One region of the Streptomyces sp. NPDC020422 genome, then DNA from elsewhere that is predicted to be linked to it. Evidence: riboswitches for the same ligand, from Rfam matches in the RefSeq annotation. Region 1 holds a riboswitch; the other holds the start of a gene.
What was found. Region 1 has a riboswitch for cobalamin ahead of ACH414_RS22055 (cobalamin biosynthesis protein). Riboswitches for the same ligand answer to the same signal wherever they lie in the genome.

Region 1 (7,004 bases):
TCGGGGTGCGCCGCGGCGAGCGCGACGAGGACCTGCACGGTGCGCGGATGGCCCACGGCCCTGACCTCGTCGAGCAGCGCGGGGACGGTGCCCTGCACGGCCGAGTCCAGATGGCGCACGAGCAGGGCGCTCTCGCCGTGGTCGGCGACGGCGGCCGCGGTGTCCACCCAGAGCCAGGTCGCCTCCTCCCGGGTGAGCACCTCGGGGGCGTCGTCGGGGTCGGCGCCCTCGTACTCGGCGAGCCACAGCAGCGCGTACGGACGCAGCGAGGGCTCGGCGAGGGCGGCGCGGACCTCGGCCTCGGCCGGGGCGCCGACCACCCGCAGGGCCTCGAAGGCGAGGCCGCGCAGCAGGGCGTCCTCGCCGCGGGCGACGGCGAGGAGCTCGCCGACGGCGCTGGAGAGGGTGCGGGCGGCGAGCCAGGCGCGGTATTCGTCGCGGGCCGGCCCCGGGGTGAGGCGGGCGCAGCCGCGCAGCATGTCCTCGGCGGACTGCTCGATGTTGCCCGCGGGGCTCTGGGCGGCGACGCAGATCTGCTCCAGCTTGACCCAGACCGCCCAGTTCCCCAGCGGGGTCAGGGTGGCCTGGCCGCCGCCCAGGGTGAGGGCGCCGACGGCCGCCAGGCCCTCCAGGGCCCAGTCGAGCAGCGCGGGCAGGCCCTCGGCGACGGGGGCGGTCTCGACGGGGGTGCCGGGGGCCGGGACCTCGCAGCGCTCCTCGCGGAGCTCCTCGACGCGCTGCGCGAGCAGGTCGAGCAGGGTCGGCACCGGGACGGGTCCGGCGGAGAGCTGGAGCAGCGAGAGGACCTGCGGGACGGCCTCGACGACCTCGGCGACGGCGCCGGGGGCGACGCCCTCGGGCGCCGGGTGGACCAGCGACCAGGCGTCGAAGAGGGCGACCCAGCCGCGCAGCACGGCGGAGTCGTCGCGGTCCCAGGCGTGCAGCCGCCAGCCGGGGCGGGCGGTGTCGCCGTGCAGCTCGACCAGGCCGGCGAGCCGGGCGCGGTCCCAGCCGGCCCGGACCTGCGCGGGTGTCAGGTCCAGCGCGGCGGCGGCCCGTTCCCCTTCGGGGGGCGCGGTCTCGGCGTGCCGGTCGACGGCCGCCCAGCGGGCGATGCGTACGGCGTCGGCCAGTACGGCCCTCGCCTGGCCGGCCAGTTCCGCCCGGGGCGGTGTCCCCTCGGGCGGCCGCGGCGCCGGGCGGGTGCGCCGGGTCGTCACGGCCCGCCGTGCGGTGGCGAGGGCCCGCGGACGGACGAGTCGGAGTCTGGAGTTGCGCGCCAATGGTTCATCGGGCTTTCGAGACGTCACGGGGGCAGTCTTCCCGCTGACGGCCCGAAAGCCCAATCGGAATCCGCAACGCCGCTGCATTGGGCCCGGTTTCGGGAGCGGGGCCCGCTGTCCGGAGCGGCCCGCCCGGCGCCGGCCCGGCGGGAAGCCGCTAGACGAGCGGGGTCAGGAAGCGGCGCAGGGCCTCTTCGTAGCGCAGCGGGTCCGCGTTCCACATGGCCGCGTGGGGGGCGTTGCCGACCGTGGTGAGCGTGACCAGGTCGGGGCGGAGGGCGGCGAGCCGCTGCGAGCGGTCCCAGGGCGCGATGGTGTCGTCGGGGCCGTGGAAGACCAGGGTGGGCACCCGCAGCGCGCCCGGGTCGGCGACCTCTTGGAGGCGGTCCTCGTGCCGGCCGGTCCTGCCCTCGGCGGCGCGGACCGCGAGCGGGATCAGGGGGCCGGGGATGCCGCGGGCGGCGGCGAGGTTGCGCAGGGTGGCGTCCCAGTCGAGGACCGGGGAGTCGAGGACCAGGCCGCGGATGCGGTCCCGTACCCCGGAGCCCGCCGCGGCGTGCAGGGCCATCGCGGCGCCGGCGCCCCAGCCGTGCAGGACGACGTGTTCGGCGCCGCGGCGGACGGCGTAGCGGATGGCGGCGTCGACGTCGCGCCACTCGGAGTCGCCGAGGTGGGCCAGGCCGTCGGGGGCGGGGGGCGCGCCCTCGTCGCCGCGGTAGGCGGGGACGAGGACGGGGACCTGCCGGCGCTGGAGGAAGGGGACCAGGTTGAGGGCGTGCTCGCGGGTGGCGCCGAAGCCGTGCAGGGCGATCACCCAGGTGGAGTGGGCGCCGGGGACGAGCCAGGCGGGGAGGGTGCCGAGCTCGCCGGGGATCTCGACGTCCTCGTGGGGCAGCCCGAGGGCGGTCTCGGGGGTGCCGCAGTGCAGCTGGGGGGTGAAGCGGACCCGGGCGCCGGTGCTCAGGGTGCCGAGCTCGACCCGTTCGAGCCGGCGCACCACGGTGTCGGCGGTGTGCGGGACCCGGTCGAGGACGGGTCCGACGACGGCGTGCAGCCCGTCGGCCTCGATGCCGTACGTGCCGGGGCGCAGCGAGGCGAGGCTGCGGGTGAGGGTGATCCGGCCCGGGCCGGTGGCGTGCACGGTGAGTCTGGGATCGCCCGGCAGGGGGCGTCCGGACGGCACCCCGAGGGCGGCGTCGCTGGCGTACCGGCCGGCCGCCACCGCGGCCGCGCCGACACCGATCACTGTGGTGACGGCTACCGCCGCCGCTGTAGCCGGGCGCACGCTCCCAGTGTCGGCAGTGGGCGCGGAGGCTGCCACCGGGCGGCGCCCCGGACGAGTGACATGGGTCTCGCCGGGCGGGTCCTCCGTGCGGTGGAGGGGGCCCGCAGGTGTCCGGGGGGGCGGAACGAGAGCAGAGTGACGGATGGGGCTCAAGTCGTATCCGTCCTGGTACGGACCGGCTTACCCCGGGTCGCACCGTGACCGCATCGTGGACGGGCGGCCCGTCCGGGCCGTAAGCGGAATGCCCGGACCCCGGATGGGGACACCGCACAGCCCGGCCCAGTTCACCTTCCGTTCACCCAGGTTGCGTACGTTCGACGAGCCACTGACGTCAAACGATTGCCTGGGTAAATGGAACACATCACGCTGCTGCTCGCCATTGTGGTCGTGACAGCTCTCGTGTTCGATTTCACGAACGGTTTCCACGACACCGCCAACGCGATGGCGACGACCATCTCGACCGGTGCTCTCAAGCCCAAGACGGCGGTGGCCATGTCCGCCGTGCTGAACCTCGTCGGCGCGTTCCTGTCCGTGGAGGTCGCCAAGACGATCTCCGGCGGGATCATCAACGAAGAGGGCATTCGTACAGAAGTGATCTTCGCGGCGCTCGTCGGCGCCATCCTGTGGAACCTGCTGACCTGGCTGCTCGGTCTGCCGTCCAGCTCCTCCCACGCCCTGTTCGGCGGCCTCATCGGCGCCGCCGTGATGTCGGCCGGCTGGGACGCGGTCAACGGCCCCACCATCGTCACCAAGGTCCTGATCCCCGCGGTCGCCGCCCCGATCGTCGCCGGCCTCGCCGCGATGGCGGCGACCCGGCTGACGTACCGCCTCGGCGCGAAGACCGAGACCAAGGCCACCGCCAAGGGCTACCGGGCCGGCCAGATCGCCTCCGCCGGTCTCGTCTCGCTCGCCCACGGCACCAACGACGCCCAGAAGACGATGGGCATCATCACCCTCGCCCTGGTCACCAGCGGCGTCCTGGCCCCCGGCTCCAACCCGCCCCTGTGGGTCATCGTCGCGGCCGGCCTGGCCATCGCGCTCGGCACCTACCTCGGCGGCTGGCGCATCATCCGCACCATGGGCAAGGGCCTGACCGACCTCCAGCCGCAGCAGGGCTTCGCCGCCCAGACCAGCGCCGCCACGGTCATCCTGGCCTCCTCGCACCTCGGCTTCTCGCTCTCCACCACCCAGTCCTGCTCGGGTGCCGTGATGGGCGCGGGCCTCGGCCGCAAGGGCGGTGTCGTCCGCTGGTCGACCGCCACCCGGATGTTCGTCGCCTGGGGTCTGACCCTGCCGGCCGCCGCCGTGGTGGGCGCCGCCGCCGAGTTCCTCACCAAGCAGGGCACCTGGGGCATCGCCGCCGTCGCGGTCCTGCTGATCGCCGGCTCCGGCGTCATCTGGGCGCTGTCCCGCCGCAAGCCGGTCACCCACGACAACGTCACCGCCGACGACCTGGAGGCCGAGCCCGCGGGCGTCGTGACCACCGCCATCGCGGCCGTCACCCCGCCGCCGGCCGGCTCCGTCGCCGCCGTCACGGACGAGGACCTGAAGACCACCATCCCCGCGCCGGGCCCCACGGACCCGGCCGCTCCCCCGGCCCCCGCCGCCGCGGTCTAAGGAACTGGAACCAAGCATGAAGATCGACTGGGCAGCCCTCGGCTCCGTCTTCGGAGTCAGCCTCGTGGCGACCGTCGCCCTGGTGGGCCTCTTCACCCTCGGCGTCATCGGCCTCGCCAAGCAGGAGCAGGCCTCGGCCAACGGCGGCTCCGCCGCCCTGGCCCGCACCGGCGCCTACGCCTGCTTCGCCCTGTGCGCGGCGGCCGTGGCCTACGGCATCTACCTGATCGTCATCTGACCGATCGCGCGCCATGACCGGGCGGTCCGCACCACGGGTGCGGGCCGCCCGGTCGGCGTGTTTGTGGCGCTTCGCACAGTGACCCGGCGCAGGTCAAGGGTGAGTTGACGGCTGTTCGCGCAGCGTGGTGGACTGCCGGGGCCAATACGGCGGCAAGAAGAGGAAGTCCGGTGCGATTCCGGCGCGGTCCCGCCACTGTGACCGGCCCCCTGGGGCCGGGAGTCAGGAACTCTCGCCGCCGGTCACGTCGATCCAGGGCGCGGACCCTGAGTGAGGACATAGCGCCATGCCCGGCCGCGGCCTCAGTTCTTCCGGTGCCACCGGCACCTTCGCCTACGGAGCGGCCGCCGGCCTCGCCGTCGACCTACTCGTGGGCGATCCCCGCCGCGGCCATCCCGTCGCCGCGTTCGGCCGGGCGGCCGGCGCCGTCGAGGCCCGCCTGCTGCGCGACCACCGCGGCTGGGGCGCCCTGCACACCGCCGTCTGCGCCGGGTCCACCGTGGCGCTCGGCGCCCTGGCCGCCCGCACCGTGCGCGGCAGCCGCACCGCCGCCGTCGCCCTGACCGCCGCCTCCGTGTGGGCCGTGGTCGGCGGGACGACCCTGGGCCGCGAGGCCCGCGCGATCGGCGGGGCGCTCGCCGCCGGGGACCTGGAGGTGGCCCGGGAGCGCCTGCCGCACCTGTGCGGCCGCGACCCGCACTCCCTGGACGGGCCCGCGATGGCCCGCGCGGTCGTCGAGTCGGTCGCCGAGAACACCTCCGACGCCGTGGTCGGCGCCCTGTTCTGGGGCGCGGTCGCGGGCGTGCCGGGCCTGGTCGGCTTCCGCGCGGTCAACACCCTGGACGCGATGGTCGGCCACAAGTCGCCGAAGTACCGCCGCTTCGGCTGGGCCTCGGCCCGGCTCGACGACCTCGCCGGCTGGCCCGGCGCCCGGCTGACCGCGGCGCTCGCCACCGTCGCCGGGGGGAATCCGCGCGGGGCGGTACGGGCCTGGCGCGCGGACGCGGCGAAGCACCCCAGCCCCAACGCGGGCCCGGTGGAGGCCGCCTTCGCGGGCGCGCTCGGCGTACGGCTCGGCGGGACGCTGGCGTACGGCGGCCGGGTCGAGCACCGGCCGGTGCTCAACGGGGAGGGGCGACCCGTCGAGGTCGCGGACATCGACCGGGCGGTACGCCTGTCCCGCCGGGTGACCGGACTGACCCTGGCCGCCTGTGTGGGCGGCCGGATGATCGCGAGCGCGCTGAAGCGGAGGAACGCATGAGGGGTGGGGGGCTGCTGGTCGCCGGGACCACGTCCGACGCGGGAAAGAGCGTCGTCACGGCCGGCATCTGCCGCTGGCTGGTCCGCAAGGGGATCAAGGTCGCGCCGTTCAAGGGCCAGAACATGTCCCTGAACTCCTTCGTGACCCGGGAGGGCGCCGAGATCGGCCGGGCCCAGGCCATGCAGGCGCAGGCCGCCCGGGTCGAGCCGACCGCGCTGATGAACCCGGTGCTGCTCAAGCCGGGCGGCGACCGCTCCAGCCAGGTCGTGCTCATGGGCAAGCCCGTGGGCGAGATGAGCGCGCGCGGCTACCACGGGGGACGGCAGCGGACGCTGTTCGAGCCGGTGATGGCGTGCCTGGAGGAGCTGCGGGGCACGTATGACGCCGTGATCTGCGAGGGGGCGGGCAGTCCGGCCGAGATCAACCTGCGGCGCACGGACATCGTGAACATGGGGATAGCGCGGGCCGCGAAGCTGCCCGTCGTGGTCGTCGGCGACATCGACAGGGGCGGGGTCTTCGCGCAGTTCTTCGGGACGACGGCGCTGCTCGCGCCCGAGGACCAGGAGCTGGTCGCCGGATACCTGGTGAACAAGTTCCGTGGCGACGTGACCCTCCTGGAGCCCGGGCTCGACATGCTCCACGGGCTCACCGGGCGCCGGACCTTCGGCGTCCTGCCGTACGCGCACGGCCTCGGCATCGACGAGGAGGACGGCCTGCGGGTCTCGCTGCGGGGCACCGTCCGCGAGTCGGTCGTGGCGCCGCCGGTGGGCGAGGACGTGCTGCGGGTCGCCGTCTGCGCCGTCCCCCTGATGTCCAACTTCACCGACGTGGACGCACTGGCCGCCGAGCCGGGCGTCGTCGTCCGCTTCGTCGACCGGCCCGAGGAGCTCGTCGACGCGGACCTGGTCGTCGTGCCCGGCACCCGAGGCACGGTCAAGGCCCTGGCCTGGCTGCGGGAGCGCGGTCTCGCCGACGCCCTCGCCCGCCGCGCGGCCGAGGGACGGCCGGTGCTCGGCATCTGCGGCGGCTTCCAGGCGCTGGGCGAGCGGATCGAGGACGAGGTCGAGTCGAAGGCCGGGGTGGTCGACGGTCTCGGACTGCTGCCCGTCAGGATCCGCTTCGGCGTCGAGAAGACCCTGGCCCGTCCCGTCGGCGAGGCGCTCGGCGAACGCGTCGAGGGCTACGAGATCCACCACGGCGTCGCCACCGTCGACGGGGGCGAGCCCTTCCTCGACGGCTGCCGGGTCGGCGCCGTCTGGGGCACCCACTGGCACGGCTCCCTGGAGAGCGACGGCTTCCGCCGGGCCTTCCTGCGGGAGG
Region 2 (7,004 bases), on a different contig from region 1:
GCGGAGACCTTCCGCCAGTTGCGCGAGCATCCCGACGGCATGGCCTGGATCGGCCTGCACCGCCCGACGGAGGAGGAACTCCACTCACTGGCGGCCGAGTTCGACCTGCACGAACTGGCCGTGGAGGACGCGATGGAGGCCCACCAGCGCCCCAAGCTGGAACGGTACGGCGACACGCTCTTCGTGGTCCTGCGGGCCGCCCGCTACCTGGACGCCCAGGAGGAGGTGGACTTCGGCGAGCTCCACGTCTTCGTCGGCCCGGACTTCGTCATCACCGTCCGCCACGGCGCCGCCCCGGACCTCTCGGCGGTCCGCCGCCGCATGGAGGAGGACCCCGACCTCCTCGCCCTCGGCCCGGAGGCGGTCCTGTACGCGATCCTGGACGCGGTCGTCGACGGCTACGCGCCGGTGGTGGCGGGCGTCCAGAACGACATCGACGAGATCGAGACCGAGGTCTTCGGCGGCGACCCGGCGGTCTCCCGCCGCATCTACGAACTCTCCCGCGAGATGGTCGAGTTCCAGCGCGCCACCCGCCCCCTGGTGGGCATGCTCCACGGCCTGATGGCCGGCTTCGCCAAGTACGGCACCGACGAGGAACTCCAGCGCTACCTCCGCGACGTCGCCGACCACGTCACCCACACCAGCGAGCGCGTCGACGGCTTCCGCCAGGCCCTGACGGAGATCCTGACGGTGAACGCGACCCTGGTCACCCAGCAACAGAACGCGGAGATGCGCGCGTTGGCGGAGGCGGGCTTCGAGCAGAACGAGGAGATCAAGAAGATCTCCTCGTGGGCGGCCATCCTCTTCGCGCCCACACTGGTCGGCACGATCTACGGCATGAACTTCGACAACATGCCGGAGCTGCACTGGGCGGGCGGGTATCCGTTCGCGGTGGTGCTGATGGCGGCGGTGCGCACGAGCCTGTACGTGGTCTTCAAGCGGAAGGACTGGCTGTAGCGGAGCGAGCCCGCGAGGGGACCCCGTTCGTAAGGCTGGCGCGCATAACCAGCTCTTGCATTAGCCAGCGTCTGCAAGTAATGTGCCAGACGTACGGCGCGCCTGTATGTGGGCGCCGGGCCAGTACGGGCTCCCGCCCGATCCCCCCCCACCTCTCGCAAAGGCACCTCCCCATGTCGCTCAAGACCATCCTTCCCGGCCGTCTCGGCTTCGGCACCGCACCGCTCGGCAACATGTTCCGCGCGATCCCCGACGACGAGGCCCGCGCCACCGTCGAGGCCGCCTGGGAGCACGGCGTGCGGTTCTTCGACACCGCGCCCTTCTACGGTGCGGGGCTCGCGGAGGAGCGGCTCGGCGAGGTGCTCGCCGGGAAGGCGCGCGACGCGTACGTGCTCTCGACGAAGGTCGGGCGGGTGGTTCTCGACGAGCACGAGACCGACGTGCCGGACTTCGGCGAGAAGGGCGGCCTCTTCGAGCACGGCAACCCGAACAAGATCCTCCACGAGTGGACCGCCGACGCCACCGAACGCTCCATCGAGGGCAGCCTCAAGCGCCTGGGCACCGACCGCCTCGACATCGTCTGGGTCCACGACATCGCGCAGGACTTCCACGGCGACGCCTGGCTGCAGAAGTTCGAGGAGGCCCGCACCGGCGCCTTCCGCGTCCTGTCCCGGCTGCGCGACGAGGGCGTCATCAAGGCGTGGGGCCTGGGCGTCAACAAGACCGAGCCCATCGAGCTCACCCTCGCCCTCGACGAGCCCCGGCCCGACGGCTTCCTGCTCGCCGGCCGCTACACCCTCCTCGACCACGAGCACGCCCTGACCCGGCTGCTGCCCATGGCCCAGGAGCAGGGCGTCGACATGGTCGTCGGCGGCCCCTACAGCTCCGGCATCCTCGCCGGCGGCACCCACTTCGAGTACCAGCAGGCCCCGGCCGAGATCGTCGAGCGCGTCGGGCGACTCAAGGCGCTGGCCGTGAAGCACGGCGTCGGCATCAAGGCCGCCGCCCTGCAGTTCTCCCTCGCCCACCCGGCCACCGCCGCCGTCATCCCCGGCGCCACCCGGCCCAGCCGGATCGCCGAGGACACCGCGGCCCTGAACGAGAACATCCCGGCCGCCTTCTGGACCGACCTGCGCGCCGCCGGCCTGGTCAGCCCGGCCGCCCCGCTCCCGAACGACGCCTGACCTCCCACGCCCCCCGCACAGCACCAGGAGCGCCGCCATGGCTTCCACGTCCGTCTCCCGCGTCGTCCCCGCCCCCCCTCAGCGGGTCTGGAACCTCATCGGCGGCTTCGACGCCCTTCCGGACTGGCTCCCCTACATCCCCGAGAGCACCGCTCTCGAAGGCGGCCGGGTCCGCCGCCTCACCAACCCCGACGGCGACGTCATCATCGAGCGACTGCTCGGCTTCAACGAGGCGGAGCGCCACTACAGCTACGCCATCCTCGAAGCGCCGTTCCCCGTCGACGGCTACGTCTCCACCCTCCGCGTCCACGCGGTCCCCGGCCGCGACGACGTCGCCGAGGTCCAGTGGTCCGGTCGCTTCAACCCCACGGGCGCCACCGAGCAGGAGGTCGTCGCGCTGTTCACCGGCATCTACACCGACGGCCTCGACGCCCTGCACCGGACCCTCGCCACCTGACCCCGACGGCCCCGGTTGCGGAGGGTGGAAGGACCTCGTCCTCGGTCTTCACCCGAGTCCGCCCGCCCGCCGACTTCCCTGCCGTAAGCTGATCGGGCAGCTGGTTCGCCCCGTCCGCCAGGCGGGATGCGTCGTAAGAGGGAACCCGGTGGGAATCCGGGACTGCCCCGCAGCGGTGAGCGGGAACGACCGCCGTCACACAGCACTGGGTCCGATGCACCGGGCCTGGGAAGCGACGGCCAGTAGGAGTCTCGTACGTCGAGAAGCGTCGGGAACGTCGAAAGCGTCGGGAAGAACGCCGAGTTCGACGGGTACGACACGTACGACGAGACGTGCCCGCGAGTCCGAAGACCTGCCCGTTGCCCGCGCGCGGACGATTCCGTGCGCGGACATTCCGGTGACCTCGAGGGCGGGTCGGCGTACACACCAGGCGGACGGCCGTGTCTTCGCGGGCACGGGCGCGTGCCGTCGGGTGCGTCATCCTTCGCGCTCTCCTCCCGTCTCCGGGATCTCAGGGATTCATCTCGCGAAGGAGATCTCCGTGACCACCAAGTCCGCGACCGCGGCAGCACGGGCCACCGTGTACGGCCACCCCCGCCAGGGACGGAACCGCGAGCTCAAGAAGGCGACCGAGGGCTACTGGAAGGGCCGCGTCAGCGCCGACGCCCTCCAGGCCACCGCCGCAGGGCTGCGCCGGGCCACCTGGCTGTGCCTGGCCGACGCCGGCATCCATGAAGTGCCCACCGGTGACTTCTCGTTGTACGACCATGTCCTCGACACGACGGTCATGGTCGGCGCCGTCCCCGAGCGGCACCGTTCCGCGTTCGAAGCGGACGCCCTGGACGGCTACTTCGCGATGGCACGCGGCACGCAGGACGTCGCTCCGCTGGAGATGACGAAGTGGTTCGACACCAACTACCACTACCTGGTGCCCGAGCTCGGGCCCGACACCGTCTTCGGGGCCGACTCCCGCAAGCAGGTCGCCGAGCTCAGGGAAGCCCTCGCCCTGGGGCTGACACCCCGGCCCGTCCTCGTCGGGCCCGTCACCTACCTCCTGCTCGCCAAGGCCGCACCGGGCGCACCGGCCGGCTTCGAGCCGCTGGACCTGCTCGGCGGGCTGCTGCCCGTGTACGCCGAAGTCCTCGCCGATCTGCGGGCGGCGGGCGCCGAGTGGGTGCAGCTCGACGAGCCCGCGCTCGTCCAGGGCCGCACGCCCGCCGAACTCGACGCGGCGGCACGGGCATACGGAACGCTCGGTGGTCTCGCCGACCGGCCGAGGCTGCTCGTCGCCTCCTACTTCGAGCGCCTCGGCGAGGCGCTGCCCGTTCTCGCCAAGGCCCCGGTCGACGGGCTCGCGCTCGACTTCACCGGGCCTGCCGCCGCCAACCTGGAGGCACTGGCCGCCGTCGGCGGGCTGCCCGGCAAGCGGCTCGTCGCCGGAGTGGTCGACGGGCGCAACATCTGGGTCAACGACCTGGAGAAGTCTCTCGCCACGCTCGGCACCCTGCTCGGCCTCGCCGACCGGGTGGACGTCTCGGCCTCCTGCTCGCTGCTGCACGTACCGCTCGACGCCACGGCCGAGAAGGACATCGACCCCGGGATCGCGCGCTGGCTCGCCTTCGCCCGGCAGAAGACGGTCGAACTCGGCATCCTGGCCAAGGGCTTGTCGCACGGCACCGACGCCATCGCGGGCGAGCTCGCCGCCAACCGGGCCGCCCTCGCCTCCCGCGCCGGCTCCCCCCTCACCCACGACCCGGCCGTGCGCTCCCGCACCGCCGCCGTCACCGCGGCGGACGCCCGCCGCTCCCCGTCCTACGCCGAACGGGCCGCCGGCCAGCGCGCCCACCTCGGCCTGCCGCTCCTGCCGACCACCACCATCGGCTCCTTCCCGCAGACCGCCGAGCTGCGCACCGCCCGCGCCGATCTGCGGGCCGGGCGGATCGACGCCGACGGCTACGAGGAGCGGATCAGGGCGGAGATCCGGGAGGTGATCGCCTTCCAGGAGAAGACCGGGCTCGACGTCCTCGTGCACGGGGAACCCGAACGCAGCGACATGGTGCAGTACTTCGCCGAGCAGCTCAGCGGCTACCTGGCCACGCGGCACGGCTGGGTCCAGTCGTACGGCACCCGCTACGTGCGCCCGCCGATCCTCGCCGGCGACATCTCCCGGCCGAAGCCGATGACCGTGCGCTGGACGTCGTACGCCCAGTCACTGGCCGCAAAGCCGGTCAAGGGCATGCTCACCGGGCCCGTCACCATGCTCGCCTGGTCCTTCGTCCGCGACGACCAGCCGCTCGCCGACACCGCCCGGCAGCTCGCCCTCGCCCTGCGGGACGAGGTGAACGACCTGGAGGCCGCCGGCACGGGCGTCATCCAGGTCGACGAGCCCGCCCTGCGCGAGACGCTGCCGCTGCGCACCGCCGACCACGCCGCCTATCTGACCTGGGCGACGGAGGCGTTCCGGCTGACCACGAGCGGCGTGCGGCCGGACACCCAGATCCACACCCATATGTGCTACGCCGAGTTCGGGGACATCGTACGGGCCATCGACGACCTCGACGCCGACGTCATCAGCCTGGAGGCCGCGCGCTCCCATATGCAGGTCGCCCGCGAACTCGCCGCCCACGGCTATCCCCGTGAGGCCGGCCCCGGGGTGTGGGACATCCACTCGCCCCGGGTCCCGGACGCGGCGGAGATCGCCGTTCTGCTGCGGACGGGTCTGGGGGCCATCCCGCCCGGCCGCCTGTGGGTCAACCCCGACTGCGGCCTGAAGACCCGCGGCTGGCCGGAGACCCGTGCCTCCCTGGAGAACCTGGTCGCCGCCGCCCGTACCGTACGCGCGGAGCTCGACGCCTCCTGACACGGCCGTGGGCCGCACCGGCCCCCGGCGGCGCGCTCTGCGCCGCCGGGGGTGGACAACCCGCCCCGCGCCGCCCTAACCTCCGACACACCTAATCAACTATTTGAGTAAAGGTGACGTCGTGCATCCGTTCCGCCAGGCCGTGGAGAACCGCGACGGAGCCGCCATCGAGGCGCTCCTCGCCGAGGACGTCGTCTTCACCAGCCCCGTCGCCTTCAAGCCGTACGCCGGCAAGGCCATCACCGCCGCGATCCTGCGCGGGGTGATGCGCGTGTTCGAGGACTTCTCCTACGTCCGCGAGATCGCGGACGCCGACGGCCGCGACCACGCCCTCGTCTTCACCGCGACCGTCGACGGGCGGCGGATCGACGGGTGCGACTTCCTCCACTTCGACGAGGAGGGCCTGATCGACGACTTCATGGTCATGGTCCGCCCGCTCTCCGCCGCCCAGGCGCTGTCCGCCGCGATGGGCGCGCAGTTCGACCGGATCGCCCGCGAGGCCTCGGAGGCGGCGCGGGCCGGGTCCTGACCGGCGGTCAGCAGCGCGCGAGGCCACCGCTGTCCACCGTGGACTTGTCGCCGAAGATCCACCCCTCGGTCTGTGTGCCGGAGATCCGGGCATAGATCCACTTGTTGGCGTGGGCGTTGGTCACGTAGCACTCGTAGGAGACCTTCGTGCCGGTCCTGATCTCGGTCACATAGGTGCACTCCGCGTACGGCCCGGTGTAGAGGTGGGTGTTCCGGGAGGCGTGGCCGGTGCCGTCGCTGCGGTTCGAGTGGGCCCAGCCCGTGCACGCCGTCGGCACCGGGGTGGGCTCCTTCACCGTCGCGCTCGGCGTCGTCGCCTTCGGCGGCGGTGCCGACGTGGGGCCCGGCTCGGGAGACGGGTCCCTCGTGGGCGGGGTGTCGGAGGCGGACGCTCCGGGGCCGAGGGACGTGAGGTCCCCCGGGGAGGTCGGGCCGTCGGTGCCGCCGCCGGTGCCGGACATGTCGTCGTCGGCGGGACCGCTCACCGTGGGAGCCGCCGCATCCGCGCCCGCCCCGCCCTCGGCGCCCCGCATGTCCATGAGCGCGTAGGCGACTCCTCCGCAGGCGAGGACGGTGGCGGCCGCCACCGCGACGATCGCGCGGGTGCGGCCGCGCCGGGCACGGAGCGCCGTGGCACGGGTCTCGGCACGGCTGTGCTGCCCGGCGGGCACCCCGGACACCCCGGGCGCCATGCCCGGCTGCGCCGCGTACGGCCCGGCCGGCGAGGAGGGGACGGCGACGGGCTGGACTTGAGGGGGCGCGGCGAACGGCGTGGCGACGGGGGGACCGAAGCCGGGCACCGGGACGGGGGCGGGCTCCGCCACGCCGCCCCCAGGTGCCACGCCGCCCCCACGCGCCGCGCCGCCGGTGCCCACGCCACCCCCGGCCATCGCGCCACCCCCGCCCCCGGCGGCGACCGCCGCCAGCATCTCGCGCGCCTGGCCGGCGTCGGGGCGCTGCCGCGGGTCCTTGGCCATCAGCGCCCGCAGCACCGGGGCCAGCGGTCCGGCGCGCCGGG

Region 2: it holds a riboswitch for cobalamin, as region 1 does, so the genes downstream of both, metE (5-methyltetrahydropteroyltriglutamate--homocysteine S-methyltransferase) here and ACH414_RS22055 (cobalamin biosynthesis protein) in region 1, are expected to answer to the same signal.

The regions. Positions count from the first base shown of each region.
Region 1 is NZ_JBIRVJ010000008.1:33,391-40,394, forward strand. It holds gene ACH414_RS22035 (hypothetical protein) at 1-1,310, opposite strand, end outside; gene ACH414_RS22040 (alpha/beta hydrolase) at 1,441-2,568, opposite strand; gene ACH414_RS22045 (anion permease) at 2,920-4,185, shown strand; gene ACH414_RS22050 (hypothetical protein) at 4,202-4,423, shown strand; cobalamin riboswitch at 4,542-4,676, shown strand; gene ACH414_RS22055 (cobalamin biosynthesis protein) at 4,710-5,684, shown strand; gene ACH414_RS22060 (cobyric acid synthase) at 5,681-7,004, shown strand, end outside.
Region 2 is NZ_JBIRVJ010000007.1:63,774-70,777, reverse strand. It holds gene ACH414_RS19875 (magnesium and cobalt transport protein CorA) at 1-957, shown strand, start outside; gene ACH414_RS19870 (aldo/keto reductase) at 1,131-2,141, shown strand; gene ACH414_RS19865 (SRPBCC family protein) at 2,179-2,598, shown strand; cobalamin riboswitch at 2,683-2,973, shown strand; gene metE (5-methyltetrahydropteroyltriglutamate--homocysteine S-methyltransferase) at 3,140-5,458, shown strand; gene ACH414_RS19855 (nuclear transport factor 2 family protein) at 5,580-5,987, shown strand; gene ACH414_RS19850 (protein kinase) at 5,995-7,004, opposite strand, start outside.